Regions from separate parts of the Metabacillus sp. KH_069 genome, predicted to be linked through region 1. Evidence: predicted binding sites of a transcription regulator. Region 1 holds the regulator's gene; each other region holds the start of a gene.
The links. The regulator Rex, encoded in region 1, represses fermentation and respiration genes when NADH is low (regulators of the CRP and FNR family bind a similar motif). The targets are predictions, from matches to a motif close to TTGTGAAATATTTCACAA.

Region 2: the regulator Rex is predicted to act here: its motif matches at 1,106-1,123, upstream of yumC (ferredoxin--NADP reductase 2).
Region 3: the regulator Rex is predicted to act here: its motif matches at 1,038-1,055, upstream of AC3ISE_RS19810 (L-lactate dehydrogenase).

Annotation. Positions count from the first base shown of each region.
Region 1 is NZ_CM174460.1:258,826-261,099, forward strand. It holds gene AC3ISE_RS01505 (ABC-F family ATP-binding cassette domain-containing protein) at 1-153, opposite strand, end outside; gene moaC (cyclic pyranopterin monophosphate synthase MoaC) at 307-822, shown strand; gene AC3ISE_RS01515 (redox-sensing transcriptional repressor Rex) at 819-1,460, shown strand; gene AC3ISE_RS01520 (twin-arginine translocase TatA/TatE family subunit) at 1,478-1,651, shown strand; gene tatC (twin-arginine translocase subunit TatC) at 1,670-2,274, shown strand, end outside.
Region 2 is NZ_CM174460.1:3,757,399-3,759,672, forward strand. It holds gene AC3ISE_RS18940 (NAD(P)/FAD-dependent oxidoreductase) at 1-1,003, opposite strand, end outside; gene yumC (ferredoxin--NADP reductase 2) at 1,395-2,274, shown strand, end outside.
Region 3 is NZ_CM174460.1:3,928,522-3,930,795, forward strand. It holds gene AC3ISE_RS19805 (ammonium transporter) at 1-806, opposite strand, end outside; gene AC3ISE_RS19810 (L-lactate dehydrogenase) at 1,078-2,028, shown strand; gene AC3ISE_RS19815 (heavy metal translocating P-type ATPase) at 2,232-2,274, opposite strand, start outside.

The DNA.
Region 1 (2,274 bases):
ACCTGCAATAATTTTGAGCAGGGTTGATTTTCCGGCCCCGTTTCGGCCGACAAGAGCAATTCTATCCCTTGTTTGAACTTCAAGTTTGATATTCGATAATATAAGATCAGCTGCAAAATATTTCGTCAGCTGGTTAATTTGTAGCAAAATCATGTATTTTCACCTCAGGCTATGATAGTTTAAGTGTAGCTTATAGAAGAGAGAGCCGCAATGATTGTAGCTTTCAAGGGGCAGACATTTGTCACAATAAGTAAAAAGACAGATTTGTAAAAATAGTGTATAGTCTAGTATGAGGGGCGTTAAAAGATGTCAAATTTTACTCATTTTAACCAGCAGGGCAGAGCCAAGATGGTTGATATATCAAACAAGCATGATTCTGTGCGCACCGCTGTGGCTGTTTCAAGCGTTGTCATGAAAGAACATGTATATGAACAAATTGTAAATAATAAGCTCCAAAAAGGGGACGTGCTGGCTGTTGCCCAGGTAGCAGGCATCATGGCTGCCAAAAACACATGGAACATCATTCCAATGTGCCACCCGATTCCGCTTAAGGGAATTGATATTGAATTCCAATGGAAAAAAGAGAACGATCTTTTCCATCTGATGATTGCTGCGTCTGTGAAAACAACAGGAAGTACAGGTGTGGAAATGGAAGCGCTAACTTCCGCTTCAGTCTGTGCCCTGACCGTGTATGATATGTGTAAAGCACTTGATAAAGGGTTAATCATCGGACCTGCCTATTTATCTGTAAAAACGGGCGGGAAAAGCGGAGATTATACACGAGACGAAGATGTAGCTTTGAATGTGGGGGATAGAATGTGAACAACATCGAACAATCGAAAATTCCGCAAGCTACTGCTAAGCGCTTGCCTTTATACTATCGTTTTTTAAAGAATCTTCATGCATCAGGGAAACAGCGTGTATCTTCAGCAGAGCTGAGCGATGCGGTAAAAGTGGATTCTGCAACGATCCGCAGGGATTTTTCTTACTTTGGAGCCCTTGGCAAAAAGGGATATGGGTATAATGTTAATTATCTTCTGTCTTTTTTCAGAAAAACGCTCGATCAGGACGAAGTGACAAAAGTTACCTTGATAGGTGTCGGTAATCTAGGCACAGCCTTTTTGCATTATAATTTTACTAAGAATAATAATACGTTAATCTCACTTGCCTTTGATGTCGATGAGAAAAAGATCGGCACTGAAATCGGAGATGTGCCTATTTATAATCTGGATGATCTTGAGGAACACCTTCCTGATGATGTGACCGTGGCGATTTTAACGGTTCCGGCACAGGCTGCCCAGCCCATTACAGACAGGCTGATTGCAAAAGGAATTAAAGGGATTCTGAATTTTACTCCGGCACGGTTAAATGTACCCGAGGAAATACGAATTCATCATATTGATCTTGCAGTAGAACTGCAATCACTCGTGTACTTTTTGAAACACTATCCTAACGCTTAAGAATTGAGGTGAATGATATGCCTACTATCGGTTTTGGAAGTTTATTGCTGATTGTTTTTGCTGCACTTTTAATCTTCGGGCCAAAGAAACTGCCGGAGCTTGGAAAAGCGGTCGGAAATTCATTGCGTGAATTTAAGCATGCAACGAAGGGTCTCTCGGATGATGAAGATAAAAAGAAAGAAGAGAAGTAAGATAGGATGAAAGCTGTCATGAAACAAAACGAAATGTCGGTTTACGATCACATTGCCGAGCTGAGGAAAAGGCTGATCATTACGGTTTTTTTCCTTTTCATCTCTGTGATTGCAGGCTTTTTGTTAGCAAAGCCGATTATCATCTATTTACAGCATACGAATGAAGCACAGAACTTAACGCTGAATTCATTCCGAATGACCGATCCGCTTATGGTCTATATGCAATTCGCGTTTATCATTGCATTTATTATTACATCTCCAATTATTCTTTATCAGCTGTGGGCATTCATTAGTCCAGGTCTCTATGAAAAAGAAAGACGGGTCACGCTGAGCTATATTCCAATCTCCATTGGACTGTTTCTTGCCGGCATCAGCTTCTCGTACTTTTTGCTCTTTCCATTTGTCGTGGATTTCATGGAGGGGATCTCCAATGACTTAGAGATTAATCAAGTCATTGGCATCAACGAATACTTTCAGTTTTTAATTCAGCTGACAGTGCCGTTTGGACTGCTGTTTCAGCTTCCGGTTGTCATCATGTTCTTAACGAGGCTTGGCATCGTAACACCGATGTTCCTCTCGAAAATCAGGAAATATGCGTACTTTGCCCTTCTCGTCATTGCAGC
Region 2 (2,274 bases), 930 kb from region 1:
CAATGTTTTTAGCAGCTGTAATACCTTGCTGCATCGCAATTTGAGCCGTTGGAGGATATGGACGGTTGATTTCTTCGTTGATCACTAGAGAACAGTCGCCAATGATGAATACATCTTCATGGTTAGGAGCTCTTAGATAAGAATCAACTTTTACACGTCCGCGCATATTTTCAAAACCAGCTTCTTCAACGATGCTGTTTCCGCGCACACCTGCTGCCCATACAACTGTATCAGCTTTGATTTCTTCCATTATGTCGTCTTTTGCAACAATAATACCATCTTCTACACATTCTTTGATCGCAGTTCCGATCTTGAATTCTACACCTTTACGCTCTAAGTGGTTAACAGCGTATTCTACAAGCTCTGGATCGAATCCAGGAAGAGCAGTTGGTGCAGCTTCTACACAGATAATGCGTACTTTCTTATGATCAACATCGTACTCGCGGCAAAGCTCAGGAACACGGTTAGCAAGTTCTCCCAGGAACTCAATGCCAGTGAAGCCGGCTCCGCCCACAACGATTGCAAGACGCTGGTCGCGTTTTACTTCTTCTGTGTTGTAAGTAGCAAATTGATATTCGATATGCTCGCGCAATTGACGCGCAGCATTGATGTTAGTAATACCGAAAGCGTACTCTTTCAAGCCTTTGATTCCAAATGTTTCTGGATGAGATCCAAGAGAAATCACAAGGTAGTCATACTCAAGCTCGCCATTTGCAAGAACAATTTTCTTTTCATCCTTGTTAATCGAAACAACTGTTTCTTTCACAAATTTCACACGGCTGTTATCAATAACATCTTTCACTTGGTATCTTGCTTTATCATGATGCAAAGTACCAGCTGATGCCTCGTGCAGCCATGTTGTTTCATAGTGGTAATCATTTTTGTTAACCAGTGTAAGATCTGCTTCGTTCACACCGATCATTTTTTGAAGACGTGTAACTGCCATTAATCCGCCGTAACCTGCACCTAAAACTACTATTTTGGGCTTTCTCAACCGAATCACATCCACCTTTTTTTCTGAATTTGTTGTAAAGATTGAAATAAGTTCTATACTGATTATCTTCCGCTGCTTCACAACATTTTATTTTGTTTTGCCTAAAAAAGTATGTGAAAATGTTCACTTAACTTTTCAAAATAATACCGAAAACTTTGTAAGTAGTAACATAGAATATAAATAACGCCTATATTACATAATAGCATCTGCGATTTATTTTTCAAGACCAAATTGAAGGATTAGAAACGTTAAGAATTTTACAAAAATAAAAACATTCTCTATAATAATCATATTCTTATACAAGCCACATCTCTTTACTCAGGTCACCAGGTGAAATTGTTAAAGAGGTATGATATGTTATAATTAAGAATTATTATCAATTACAAGCGAGGGGATATTTGTGAAGGAAGACACAAAAGTATACGACATAACAATTATTGGCGGCGGACCTGTTGGTTTGTTCACAGCTTTTTACGGCGGCATGCGTCAGGCTTCAGTTAAAATTATCGAAAGCTTGCCTCAGCTGGGCGGACAGCTTTCTGCCTTATATCCTGAAAAATACATATATGATGTTGCAGGATTTCCTAAAGTGCGCGCACAGGAATTAGTTAACAATCTAAAAGAACAAATGGCTAAATTTGAGCCGACTGTCTGCTTAGAGCAAGCAGTAGATACTGTTGAAAAACAAGCTGATGGTGTCTTCAAATTAACAACTGATCAGGAAATCCATTATTCTAAAACGATTATCATCACTGCAGGAAATGGTGCGTTCCAGCCCCGTAAAATTGAACTTGAAGAAGCTGCTTCATTTGAAAAAGCAAATCTTCATTACTTCATTGATGATTTAAATCAGTTTGCCGGACAGAGAGTTCTTATTTGCGGAGGCGGAGATTCTGCTGTTGACTGGGCGCTTATGCTTGAGCCAATTGCCGAGAAAGTAACTCTTGTGCACAGACGGGATAAGTTCCGTGCTCATGAGCATAGTGTTGAAAATTTGAATAACTCAAAAGTTCAAGTTCTCACACCATTTGTACCAAAAGAATTAACAGGTACAGAAAATATTGAGCAAGTTGTATTAGAAGAAGTGAAAGGCGACCGCAAAGAAGTCATCGATGTGGATTCTGTCATTGTTAACTTTGGATTCGTCTCATCTCTTGGCCCAATCAAGAACTGGGGTCTTGAAATTGAGAAAAATTCGATTGTCGTTAACAGCAAAATGGAAACAAACGTAGAAGGCATATATGCTGCAGGAGACATCTGCACGTATGAAGGAAAAGTAA
Region 3 (2,274 bases), 760 kb from region 1:
GCAAGTGCACCATTCAGCATTGTCGGCACATCTGATTTCCCAAGCACTGCCCATGAAACGATGAGTGCTGCAACCGCACCGGCTGCTGCTGCAAGATTGGTATTCAGCGCAACATAACCGAAAAATCCATCTTCTACCCCAAGTGTGCTTGCTGCATTAAATCCAAACCAGCCAATCCACAGCACCAAAACTCCTAAAGCCGTAAACACCTGATTATGCCCAAAAATGTTATTGGCAGAACCATCCTGATTGAATTTCCCAATACGGGGCTTCAGCAAAATGGTTGCAGCAAATGCAGCCATTGCACCTGTTAAATGAACAACCGTAGAGCCGGCAAAATCCTGTTTGCCGTGCTCAGCAAGCCAGCCCCCGCCCCAGATCCAGTGTGCAACGACAGGATAAACAAGTGCTGAGAAAAGCACCGTAAAGACAAGATAGATTGACAGCTTAGCACGCTCTGCAAATCCCCCAAGTGCAATTGTTATCGCAATTCCGGCAAAAGCAAGCTGAAACAAAAAGAATACGGATGAAGATAGATTCATCCCTTCCAGCTCATAGCCTGAATAGAAAAAGTGGGATAACCCAACAAGAAAATTGGCATTGTCGCCAAAAATAAATCCAAATCCCACTGCCCAAAACACAAGTGATGCAAGACCAAACGTGAAGATTGTCTTCCCTGCTATATGACCCGCATTCTTCATTCGTGTAGATCCCGCTTCAAGCAGAATGAATCCGCCCTGCATGAGAATAACCAATATCGCCCCTAAAACCACCCATAAACTATTTAACAAATAGATAGAATCCAAATTAACGTCCCCCTATTGCTCTTTTCATAACATTGTATGTTATAAAATATAACATGAGTTAATTATTTTCTATTTTATCGTATTTTTCTCTTTAGTCAACCAATTTTCTAAAAATTATTATAACTTTATGTTAAAAAACCTAACACACTCATAATTACATAATGATTTTGATAATTCGATGATAATCTGTATTTATAATAGACATTTCTTCCTTAATAAGGTAAAATTATATTGTGAAGTATTTCACAATTATGTGAAAGGGTGTTGCACAATGGCACAAGAAAAGATAAACCGTGTAGTCTTGGTTGGAACCGGATTTGTCGGATCCAGCTACGCATTTGCTCTCATGAATCAAGGAATAGCTGATGAACTGATTTTAATTGATGCTAATGCCGAAAAAGCGCTTGGGGATGTAATGGATCTTAATCATGGAAAAGTGTTTGCGCCAAATCCTACCGCAATCCGTCTCGGAGAATACGGGGATTGCAAACACGCAGATATTGTTGTCATTTGTGCAGGGGCTAACCAGAAGAAAGGCGAAACCCGCCTTGATCTTGTTGCGAAAAACCTGGCCATATTCAAAGAAATTACCGAAAGCGTGATGAAATCAGGATTTCAGGGAATATTTCTAGTAGCAACGAACCCAGTTGATATCCTTACCTACGCAACTTGGAAATACAGCGGCCTGCCGAAAGAACAAGTGATAGGTTCAGGAACTATCCTAGATACTTCCCGCTTCCGCTATCTGCTTGGCGATTATTTTAAAATCGCTCCAAATAACGTTCATGCCTACATAATCGGCGAGCATGGTGACAGCGAGCTTCCTGTATACAGCTCTGCGGATGTCGGCGGAATCCCTGTGATGAAGATGATTGAACGCAGCGAAGACTATAAAAAAGAAGATTTAGATGAAATCTTTAAAAACGTGCGGGATGCAGCCTATCAGATTATTAATCGAAAAGGGGCAACCTACTATGGAATCGCAATGGGACTTGTCCGCATTACGAAGGCAATCCTTCACAATGAAAATTGCGTCCTGACCGTTTCTGCCCATCTTGACGGACACTACGGAGAAAAAGATGTCTATATCGGAGTCCCGGCTGTTATTAACCGCGATGGAATCCGCGACATTATTGAGCTTGACCTGAATGCTGAAGAACAGGATAAATTCAGGAAAAGTGCCGCGATTTTAAAAGAGATACTGGCACCTCATTTTAATTAGATAATCGGCTGTGTATCTGATTCGTTTGAAAAAGATCATTCTGCTCCGGCCATAAAAGCTGGAGTTTTTCTTTTTATCTGAATGAAGATTTTCTGATTTAGCGGTTATCCAAAAATTCGGCTGCCATTCTTCTTTTCAATCGGAAGTCCTCAATTTCTAGGCATCCTAACAAAAAAAGAGCATGAACCACTAATCGGTTCATGCTAGCTGTCTTTCTTTTCCTTCACTCTTAAAAGTCTCAATCCA